DNA from 3 places in the Nocardia sp. CA-107356 genome. Region 3 is predicted to be linked to each of the others. Evidence: riboswitches for the same ligand, from Rfam matches in the RefSeq annotation. Region 3 holds a riboswitch; each other region holds the start of a gene.

Region 1 (3,733 bases), 3.6 Mb from region 3:
CTAGCCGATCGAGCAGGGCGCGGCGCCGCCCGTCGGGTCGAGGCTGGTGAAGGGGCGGGTCTCGGGGGTCGGATTCCACAGGCCGTCGGTGCTGGCGTAGTTCCAGTTCGCACCCGTGGCGACGAGTGTCGCGATGGCCTCGACCAGGCGGTCCACATCGGCGGAGCTGGTGCCGAGGCCGATGCTGGCACGCAGAGCGCCGCCGAGCCCGAGGCGGTCGAGCAAGGGATGGGCGCAAAAACGGCCGTCTCGGATGCCGATGCCGTATTCGGCGGAGAGGTAGGCCGCGACCTGGCCGGGGACGAATCCGTCCAGGGTGAAGGCAACGATGCCGACGGTGTCCGGGCTGTCGTCCCAGATGCGCAACAGGTTGACGCCGGGAATGGCGGACAGGCCGGTGCGCAGACGATCGGCGAGCAGGCGTTCGTGGGTGGCGAGGGTTTCGGGATCGATCGCACAGAGCGCGTCACACGCGGCAGCGAGCGCGGCCGCACCCAGCACATTCGGCGAACCGGCCTCATGACGTTGCGGAGCGGGCGCCCATTCCGCGCGGGTGGTGCTGACCTCGCGGACCGCGCCGCCGCCCGCCAGATACGGTTCGGCGGCATCGAGCCAATCCCGACGTCCGACGAGCACTCCCGCACCGAACGGTGCGTAGAGTTTGTGGCCGGAAAAGGCGAGATAGTCGATGCCGATGTCGCGCAAGCTGATTCGACGATGCGGCGCCAACTGGGCGGCATCGACCAGGATGCGGGCGCCGCACTGATGGGCGATGGTGGCCAGCCGCTCCAGCGGCAGCACCTCACCGGTCACATTGGAGGCGCCGGTGACCGCGAGCAGCGCGGCAGGCTTACTGCACAGTTCGGCGATCAGCTGACGGATGGTCTCCTCGACGGTCGCGGCGGCCTTGACGACGCGTCGGCCGTGCCGAGTCCAGGGCAGGAAGTTCGCGTGATGTTCGATATCCAGCACCACGGTGTCGCCGGGGACGCAGGCGGCGAGCAGGTTGAGCGAATCGGTGGTGTTGCGGGTGAAGACCACCACCTGATCGTCGGCGGCATCGAGGAACCGGGTGACGGAACCGCGGGCCGCCTCGTAGCACTCGGTGGAGATCCGCGAGGCGTAACCCGCGCCGCGGTGCACGCTCGCATAGAACGGCAGCAACTGTTGCACCCGCTCGGTGACCTGCGCCAATGCCGGTGCGCTCGCGGCGTAGTCGAAGTTCGCGTAGGTGGCCGTCCCGCCCTGGACCAACGGCACCTGCAGGTCGTCGCCGGAGACCCGGGCGAAGGCGGAACAGGGCTGGTCAACAACAGCAGTCATCACAAAATCCCATCGGCTGTGGGACCCGTAACCAGGTGATTATCCGAGTCCGCGCTTGCCGCACCCGGTTGGGCTGCGGCCCGGTCGTCACCCGGAGCACCCCACCGCGGAGGAGGGTTGCCGACCAGCTAGCCGGGGCTTGACGCTGGTACTCATAACCTGAACCGAGACTGACAGATATCTCGCCGCTGTGTCAACCGTTGTTTCCGGCCGGCACTCCCGTGCATATACATGCACTCAAATAAATAACCTTGCAAAGCCGGGCGATCTGCGGTCTCATCGAGAGGTGACCGCTTCCCTGCTGCTCAGCTTTGTCGGCCTGTGCATTCTACTGTCGATCACGCCCGGCCCGGACTCTTTCCTGGTGCTGCGATTCTCGATCGTGGACGCGCGACCCGGCATCGCCGCGGCGATCGGCTCGGCACTGGGCGGCATCGTCTGGGCGGTGGTGGTCGCGGCCGGGGTCGCCGCACTGCTGGAGCAGTCCGCGACGGCCTACCGGACACTGAAGGTCATCGGTGGAATCTATTTGGTGTACTTGGGAATTCGGGCGCTGATCGATCACCGCAAGCAGCGCGGGGCCGGTACCGCGCAGACGTCCGGGCAGCCGAGCGCGGGTGAGGTGACATCGATTCGCTCGGCATTCGCCGCGGGCGTGGTTTCGTGCATGTTCAACCCGAAGGTCGGACTGTTCTACCTGGCGGTGCTGCCGCAATTCCTCACCGATGTCACCTTCGTGAACACCCTGGCGCTCGGCGCCATCGAATGCACCATTGCCGCCGTGGAGATGATCCTGCTCGCCCTGCTGGCTGCGCGGGCAGTCGCCATGCTGCGCCGCCCGCGGGTCCGCGATCGGCTCGAGCAGATCAGCGCGGCCATCCTCGCGGCACTCGGCATCGGCACCGCCGCCTCGGCCGCGTAATCCGTTGCGCGCCTTGCCGACAGCCACTTCCAGCGGCCGTCGGCAAGGCGCACCGCGTCCCTATTTCGGCTGCATCTCCTTGCGCCACAGCAGCACTGACGCGACCAGCGAAACCACGGCGGCGGCGGTGATCCACCAGAATGCTTGCCGGAACCCGGCATCCACCGGCAATCCGGCGGCGGCCGCGCGATACAGCACCACCGCCAGCAACGCCGCCCCGATCGACCCGCCGACCCGCTGCAGAATATTGACGAACGACGCCGCATCCGGCATCTGCTCGGGCCGGACCGCGGCATAGGCCGCAGCCACGATGGGCATCCCGGTCAATCCGGTCGCCATGCCGCGAATCAGCAAAAGTGCCTGTATGACAACAGGATTCATCGACGCATCACCGAGCGCGAACGGCACCGTGACCGCGACCGTCACCGCACTGCCCACCACCGCGACAACACCCCCGCCGTACCGATCGGTCAACCGGCCGCCGATGGGCATCGCGATAATGCCGCCGAGTCCGAACGACATGAGCAGCAACCCCGTCGCTACCAGCCCATCGCCGTGTAAGACCTGAAAGTACAACGGCAGCACCAACATTGCCCCGAACATCGAGGCGCCGGCGAAGAAGTTCGCCACATTCGCGGTCGCGAACACCGGATGCCGGAACAAGCCGACATCGAGCAGACTCGCGCCGCGCCCGCGCACCGACCGCGCCACGAACAGGCCGAGTGCCAGCGCACCGACCACCACCGACACCCATACCGTCGGCGCGGAAACGCTACCGCGACTGCCGAATTCGCCCAGCCCGTAGACCAGCGCCGACAAACCGACCGCGATCAGCGCGAATCCGCTGGCGTCGAATCGACCCCCGGTATCGGTCGTCTCGCTGCGCGGCAATACCCGGCGCGCCAGTACGAACGCCACCAGTCCGAACGGGATATTGATCAGGAACAGCCACTCCCAGTCCAGATTCGCAAGCATGACGCCGCCGATCGTCGGGCCGATCGCGGGCGCGGCGACCACCGCGATCCCGACCACGCTCATCACCCGACCCAGCCGATGCGGACCCGCGATCTGACCGATCAACGTCTGCCCCGCGGGCACCAGCAAGCCCGCGGCAAGCCCCTGCGCGATCCGTAACCCGATGAGCCAACCGATATTCGGCGCAAGCGCACACAACCCCGAGGTGACGGTGAACCCGGTGAGCGCGCTCAACCAGACCCGATCCATTCCGAACCGGCGTCCAAGCCAGCCGCATAGCGGCAGCGTCACGGCCAGCGCCAGCAGATATCCACTCGCGATCCACTGCGCGCTGTTCAGCGTCGCACCGAGATCGGTGGCGATGGTGTTCAGGCCGATATTGACCAGTGACGTGTCCAACATGCTCATCACGGCGCCGAAGACCACCACACCGGCGACCCGCCATACCCCTGTAGGGATCGGTTCGAGTGTGGGCGCGGTGGCGGCGACGACCGTTCGAGTATCCGACATGGA
Region 2 (3,733 bases), 1.8 Mb from region 3:
GCACTGGTGACACCGGCGGAGATCGCGATGCCCGCCGGGAACGGCAGGAAAGCGAAGCCGGCCTTCAGCGACGAGTAGCCGAGGGTGATCTGGAAGTAGTAGCTCAGGAACAGGAACATCGCGAACATCGCGATCGGGATCAGCAATGCGGCCAGGAAGGCGCCACCGCGGTTGATCTCGCCCGGAATATGCAGCGGCAGTAGCGGATTCGACGAGCGACGCTCGATGGCGACGAAGGCGATCAGCAGTGCGACACCGACGATGAGCAGCCCGAGGGTGCTCCCGGCCAGCCAGCCGTCCTCGGCGGCCCGGCTGAATCCGTACACGATGGCGATCAGACCGAGCGTCACGGTGACCGCACCCGGTACGTCATAGCCGCCGGTGCGCGGTATCGGCACATCCTTCACAACGAACGCCAGCGCGCCGAGCAGCGCGAGCAACGCGATCGGGGTGTTCACCAGCAGGCACCACCGCCAGGAGGCGTACTCGGTCAGCGCGCCACCCGCGATCAGGCCGAGCGCGGCACCACCCGCGGAAATTCCGGCGAAGACACCGAAAGCGGTCGCGCGCTCCTTCGCCTCGGTGAAGGTCACCGAGAGCAACGACAGCGCCGCCGGTGCCAGCAATGCCGCGAACGCGCCCTGCAGCGCACGCCCGGCAAACAACTCGGCGCCGTTCTGCGCCAGACCGGCCACCGCGGATGCCCCGGCGAAGCCGACCAGGCCGACGATGAAGATTCGCCGCCGCCCCATGTAGTCGGCCAGCCGTCCGCCGAGCAGCAGCAGACCGCCGAAGATCAGCGTGTACGCGGTGAGCATCCACTGCCTGTTGCCGTCACTGATGTCCAGATCCCGCTGGGCGAAGGGCAGTGAGATGGTCACGATGGTGGCGTCGAGAACCACCATGAGCTGGGCCAATGCAATCACCCCCAGGGCCAGCCACCGCGTCGAGCTGGTTTGTCTTTCCGGAACTTCCACCGCTATCGCAGTCTCGCTCACTGTGTTCTCCTAGCCGTCCGAAGTAGTGCTGCCATCCTGTCATCGAAGGACATTTGTCGTCAAGAGAAAAATGTCGCACTCGGACATTTGACCGTTAAGGACACGAAATGTCCCGATTGCGATAGCATGGGGACATGCTCGAGTCATCGACGCCGATCGGCGCGAGCGCCGCAGCCGACGACGCTGTGCGCGCCCCAGCAAACCCAGGGCCCGGTACGTCCGGCGCCGGCGCGAGCGCGGGATTGCGCGAACGCAAGAAGCAGCAGACCAGGTTGCGCATCATCGAGGTGGCGTTGGACCTGTGCGACGCACAGGGATTCGACGCGACGACGGTCGAGCAAATCGCGAACGGCGCGGACGTGTCACCGCGCACCATCAACCGGTACTTCGACAGCAAAGAAGACATCGTCCTCGGGCCGGTCAAGGATTTCGGCCTCGCCATCGCCGAATGCCTGCGCGGACTTCCGGTCACCGGCAATGAACTGCAATCGCTGCGCGAGGCGTTCCTGCAGGTCGTCGACAGGGCCGCGGAGAGCGTCGACGGACCGATCTCGTTCCAGCGCTTCCAGCAGATGCAGCGGATCCTGCGTAGCAGTCCGACGGTCAGCGCGCAGAGCATGGAACTGGCCGACGATAAGCACGCCGCGATCGCCGACGCGATCGCCGAGCGACTCGGTACCCAGCCCGGTGCGCTGCCGGTGCGACTGGTGGTCGGCGCATGGCAGCTGATCGGTCATCTCAGCATGGAATGTGCGCACTCGATCTTCGATGGCGCGGATACCTCGGCCGCCGCTGCCGAGGCCCGCACTGCGTTCACCACATCGTTCGACGAATTCATACGGGTGTGCACCGGGTGCATCGACACCGGTCAGGCGGAGAACCGGTAACGGATTTCGGCCACTCACCGCCCGCCGGTTACCATGTCGGTCAGGTCATGAGTGCCAGCGCGAAGCCCCGGCTTGCTGGACGGCAACCCTCCAGCAGCGGTGGGGTGCTCCGGGTGATGACCGGGCTCTCGAAAGTCGAGAGCAAGCGCGCACTTCAGGAGGTTCCCCCCATGTGTTGTTGTCCGTCACCCGCACCCCGATAAAACCTGCTGGCGAACAACCCTTTTGGAGCAAGACATGAGTGACCCCATCGCGTCCGTGGCCGATAACGACGCCGCCGGGATCGATCCGGCGCAGTGGTCCTTCGAGACCAAGCAGATCCACGCGGGCCAGACCCCCGACGAGATCACCGGCGCACGCGCACTCCCGATCTACCAGACCACCTCGTACGCCTTCCGTGACACCGATCACGCGGCCGCGCTGTTCGGGCTGGCCGAACCGGGCAATATCTACACCCGGATCATGAACCCGACCCAAGACGTGGTCGAGCAGCGCATCGCCGCCCTGGAGGGCGGTGTGGCCGCACTGCTGCTGGCCTCCGGTCAGGCCGCGGAGACCTACGCGATCCTCAATCTCGCCGCGGCTGGCGATCACATCGTCTCCAGCCCGCACCTCTACGGCGGCACCTACAACCTGTTCCACTACTCGCTGCCCAAACTCGGCATCGAGGTGTCCTTCGTCGAGGATCCGGACGATCTCGAGCAGTGGCGCGCCGCGATCCGGCCGAATACCAAGGCCTTCTACGGCGAGACCATCGCCAACCCGAGCAGCGCGATCTTCGATATCCGCGGCATTTCCGCGATCGCGCACGCGGCGGGCCTGCCGCTGATCGTCGACAATACGGTCGCGACCCCGTATCTGATCCAGCCGCTGGCCCACGGCGCGGACATCGTCGTGCATTCGGCGACCAAGTACCTGGGCGGGCACGGTTCGGCGGTCGCTGGCGTGATCGTCGACGGCGGCGCCTTCGACTGGACCGTGCGCGACGCGCAGGGCGAATCCCGCTTCCCGGGCTTCACCACCCCGGACCCGAGCTACCACGGCGCGGTCTTCGCCGATCTCGGTGCTCCGGCCTACGCACTCAAGGCGCGGGTGCAACTGCTGCGTGATCTGGGCGCGGCGGTGTCGCCGTTCAACGCGTTCCTGATCAGTCAGGGCATCGAGACGCTGAGTCTGCGGCTCGAGCGCCATGTCGCCAACGCACAGGCGGTGGCCGAATTCCTGAGCGCGCATCCGGCCGTGGAATCGGTGTTCTATGCGGGACTGCCGTCCTCACCGTGGCACGAACGCGCCGCCGAGCTGGCACCGAAGGGCGCGGGCGCGATCGTCGCGTTCGAACTGCGCGGCGGCGTCGATGCGGGCAAGAAGTTCGTGGACGCGTTAGCCCTGCACAGCCATGTCGCTAACATCGGGGATGTGCGTTCTCTCGTAATCCACCCGGCGTCGACGACGCACTCGCAGTTGACGGCCGAGGAGCAACTGGCCTCCGGCGTCACCCCGGGGCTGGTCCGGCTCGCGGTCGGTATCGAGGGGATCGACGACATCCTGGCCGATTTACGAGCCGGCTTCGCGGCGGCGACATCGTGAGCGAGCGATCCACCGACACAGCACCCTCGGTCACGACGGAACTGAGCGCTAGCGAGTCGGAGTCGTGACCTCGAGCGCCGAACCGAGTACCGCCCGTTCGTCCGCGGTGGCCCTGCCACCGCCGGACGGGCGGCTCGGCATCATCGACATCGGAGATGTGCGGCTGGAGAACGGCGCGGTCATCCCGGACGTCCATCTGGGTGTGCAGCGCTGGGGCGAGCTCTCCCCCACGCTGGACAATGTGGTGCTCGTCCAGCACGC
Region 3 (3,733 bases):
TTCGGCGGCGATGGCATCGACCTCGGGCGCGTGGATCCGGCCGGTCTGGGCGGGGGAGAGGTCGAAGGTGATCGAACCGGCGGGCTGTGCGGAATTTTCCGCATCGGGGTCGGTGCCGCAGCCGGTGGCCAGCAAGGCCACCGTGGCGGCCAGGCCGACCAGGGCGGTGAGCTTCATTGAATACCTGTTCATCGGGGAGCGCGCACCGCGCTCAGCGGACTCGGGATAGAAATGCGCGGGTGCGCGGATGTTCGGGGTTGTCGAGTACGGCGGCGGGCGGGCCCTGTTCGACGATCACGCCGCCGTCGAGGAATACGACGGTGTCGGCCACCTCACGGGCGAAACCGATTTCGTGGGTGACGATCACCAGCGCGGTGCCGCCGTCGGCGAGATCGCGGATCACGTCCAGGACTTCGCCGACGAGTTCCGGATCCAGCGCGGAGGTCGGTTCGTCGAAAAGGATCACCGGTGGCCGCAGCGCCAGCGCCCTGGCAATGGCCACGCGCTGCTGCTGCCCGCCGGACAGCCGCCGCGGATAGGCGTCGGCCAGTTCGCCGATGCCGACCCGGTCGAGCAACTCCTTGGCCTCGCGCTCGATGTCCTGCCGCGGGCGACCCTGGGCGGAAATCGGTGCGAGCGTGACATTGTCGAGCACCGTCAGATGCGGGAAGAGGTTGAACTGCTGGAAGACGAAGCCGATATGCGAGCGCTGCTTGCGCACCTCGCGGTCCGACAGCGCATGTAACTTGTTGCGGCGCAGTCGATATCCGATCAGCTCGCCGTCGATGTGCACGGTGCCCGCGTCCAGTGGCTCCAGGTGGTTGACCACGCGCAGCAGTGTCGACTTGCCGGAGCCGGACGGGCCGATCACGGTGACCACCTCACCCGCATGCACTGTCAGATCGATGCCGCGCAGTACTTCGGTGGCTCCGTAGGACTTTCGCACGCCACGAACTGCTACGGCCGGGGCCCTGTCCCCGTGCGGGATGCCGATCGTGTCGGTGACCGGCGCGCTCATCGGGTGGCTCCGCGCGGTGCGGTGGAACCGCTTTCGGCGATTTCGCGCAGCTTGTGCCATACCTGCTGTATCGGCGTCGGTGGCGATGTGCGGTGCGCGCCCTTGGCGTAGTGCCGTTCGATGTAGTACTGCGCCACCGACAGAATCGTGGTCAGCACGATGTACCAGACCGTCGCGACCATGAGCAGCGGCACCACCCGGCCGTTACGTCCGTAGATGACCTGGACCTGGTAGAAGAGTTCGGCGATCGCCATCACCGAGACGATCGAGGTGCCCTTGAACAGGCTGATCACCTCGTTGGTCGCATTCGGCAGGATCGATCGCATCGCCTGCGGGACGATGACGGTGCGGAATTGCCGCAGCCGCGGAATGCCCAGCGCCGCAGCGGCTTCCAGCTGTCCGGGATCGACCGCGATGAATCCGGCCCGGATGATCTCGGCCGAATACGCGGCCTGATGCAGCGCGAGGCCGACAACCGCCGCGGTGAACCCGCTGATCACCCCGTTCACTTCGAACGTGAGAAATCCAGGGCCGAACGGGATGCCGAGCGAGAGCGTGTTGTACAGGTAGGCGATGTTGAACCAGAACAACAGTTGCACGATCAGCGGAATCGAGCGGAAGGCCCAGATGTAGACCCACGAGATCACCCGCAGCACCGGATTATTCGACAAGCGGGCGATGGCCAGCGCGGTGCCGATCAGGAATCCGAGTGCCGTACCCCACAGGGTCAGCTCCAAGGTGACCTTCAGCGCCGATAACACCGATTTCGCGGTGAAGTACTTGGCGAAGGTCGACCAATCCCAGCCCGGATTGGTGACCAGTCCATGGATGAACTGGGCGAGCAGCACGAGCGCGATGACGCTGACCACCCAGCGCCACGGGTGCCAGGTCCTGGCGATCGCTGGTGCGTCGGTGATGGTTACGGTAGCGCCGGGTGCGTCGGCACTCGGTAGCGGGACATCCGATACCGGGGCATCGGATGCGACGGACGCGCTCATGATTTCGGTTCCTCCATCGTTCCCGGCGGAAGCACCCGCACCCGGTCACCGGGGGGTTGCTGCGACGTCGACGAGCCAGGTCTCTCGGTCGCTCTGGATGGTGTCCGACGCCGAGCGCGGGTCGGTCGATCGGTCTAGCCGAAATATCATGCGAAGCAGGCGAAGTCCGGCACAAGGGTACGAATCAGCGTGAGCGCAGACCTTGTCTGAAAGGTTGTGAGCAGGGATTATTGATCCGGTCGTGCGGTGGATCGCGAGGCTTCGGGTGTGGTCGTGCCGGCGTATTTCGCCTGGAGAGCGCACCCGGTATGTCGTCGCGACCCTCCGGCGGGAAGTGCGACGCGACGGCGTTGCCGGTCGAAATCAGCGCTGTTGTCAGGGTTTGCTGGAGTATTCTCTGACCTCGATCGTGCCCGACGATGAGGAGGTCCACCGTGACCGTGCTGCGCCGTCTGACCACGCTTACCGCCAGCGCGACCGCCGCGGTCGCGCTGACTCTCGCCGTCCCCGCCATAGCCGCCGCGGTACCGGCGCCGACGCCCGTACCCGCGATCCCGGCGGCGACCGCACCGGGTCAACCGTCCGGCCACGCCGCACCCGGCGATTTTCTCGGCGCGTACCGAGCCGCCGTCGATGCGCTGCGCGCCTTCGGCATCGACCCCTTCCTGTACCCGGCGGCCGCGGCGTTCTGCTCCAACAACAGCAGCCTCGGCCTGGTCCCCGCTGTTGCTGGCGCCGTTCCCGGGCCATGGCCCAAGAACACCGTGGCGATCCCGGGACTCGATCTGTCCGCGGTCAAGGCTGGCCAAACCCTGTTCACCTTCGTGCCCTACGGCTTGGCCTCGGACAGTACGAGCGTCTCCGGTATGAACGTCGCCTGGCTGAATCTGGCCAACGGTCGCAGCGGCGTTACCGCCATGGGCCCGCTCTCGGATGTGGTCCGAACGATGGTGCCCGCCGAAGTCCCTACCGAACTACGACCACTCGCCGAACGCGCCATCCAGGACTTCTTCGCCGCATTCCCCACCGGCGGCGTCCGCGCCGTCCCGGTCGACACCGGCTCCGGCACCGTCCTGGCCGCGGTCTTCGGAACCGTCGACAACGGCGGCAAGCCCTGCTTGTTCCTCCCAACAGTCGGCATCACCTCGGTCCGGTGAACTTGCGTCGGGTGGATGCCCAAGGTCGCCGAGCCAGTTCGGGGAGCAGTGGCGCCGGATGTGGACGCCGGCCAGTTCGGTCGCGAAGCTGCCGGATTCCGGGGCGAGTCGAGATCAGGTGGAACTGGAGGCAGGGATCTCCCGGGCGATATCGCCGGAGATTCCACCTGATCTCGATCAGTGGTTGGGTTCGAGGTGGCGGGTCTTCCAGGTCAGGGTGTTAGTGCGACGAGCTCGGCGGGAGCGGGACCAAAGGCAGAGGTAAGCGGCGATGGATACCGGGTGCGCCAGGGCGGCAAGGGCGTCCGTGCGGGTCACGGCGCCACGTTCCAGCGAGCGGGCCAGCAGGCGGCTGGCGACTGCGGCGGTGTAGCCGATGAGTCCGGCGGTGCGCAGTGCGCCCCTGCCACCGATCGCGGCCACCGGCGGTGCCCAATAGGCCAGCGCCGCAACAGCTCCCACGGCCGCACCGCCGACGGTCGTACCGCCGTAGGCCGACCACAGCCAGCGGGTGTAGCCCGCCTCGAGTTCGGTTGCGTCCCGATACATTCGGGTGCGCG

The links. Region 3 has a riboswitch for S-adenosylmethionine ahead of ACQP1G_RS32515 (amino acid ABC transporter permease). Riboswitches for the same ligand answer to the same signal wherever they lie in the genome.
Region 1: another riboswitch for S-adenosylmethionine. It lies ahead of ACQP1G_RS02455 (aminotransferase class V-fold PLP-dependent enzyme); the one in region 3 lies ahead of ACQP1G_RS32515 (amino acid ABC transporter permease).
Region 2: another riboswitch for S-adenosylmethionine. It lies ahead of ACQP1G_RS40915 (bifunctional o-acetylhomoserine/o-acetylserine sulfhydrylase); the one in region 3 lies ahead of ACQP1G_RS32515 (amino acid ABC transporter permease).

What each region holds. Positions count from the first base shown of each region.
Region 1 covers NZ_CP191992.1:542,933-546,665, reverse strand. Annotated here, with positions in the region: gene ACQP1G_RS02455 (aminotransferase class V-fold PLP-dependent enzyme) at 1-1,323, opposite strand; SAM riboswitch class IV at 1,370-1,483, opposite strand; gene ACQP1G_RS02450 (LysE family translocator) at 1,610-2,245, shown strand; gene ACQP1G_RS02445 (MDR family MFS transporter) at 2,306-3,730, opposite strand.
Region 2 covers NZ_CP191992.1:9,035,551-9,039,283, forward strand. Annotated here, with positions in the region: gene ACQP1G_RS40905 (MFS transporter) at 1-998, opposite strand, end outside; gene ACQP1G_RS40910 (TetR family transcriptional regulator) at 1,133-1,885, shown strand; SAM riboswitch class IV at 1,929-2,039, shown strand; gene ACQP1G_RS40915 (bifunctional o-acetylhomoserine/o-acetylserine sulfhydrylase) at 2,123-3,472, shown strand; gene metX (homoserine O-acetyltransferase MetX) at 3,579-3,733, shown strand, end outside.
Region 3 covers NZ_CP191992.1:7,233,896-7,237,628, reverse strand. Annotated here, with positions in the region: gene ACQP1G_RS32525 (ABC transporter substrate-binding protein) at 1-192, opposite strand, end outside; gene ACQP1G_RS32520 (amino acid ABC transporter ATP-binding protein) at 212-1,018, opposite strand; gene ACQP1G_RS32515 (amino acid ABC transporter permease) at 1,015-2,016, opposite strand; SAM riboswitch class I at 2,027-2,120, opposite strand; gene ACQP1G_RS32510 (hypothetical protein) at 2,451-3,173, shown strand; gene ACQP1G_RS32505 (glycosyltransferase) at 3,351-3,733, opposite strand, start outside.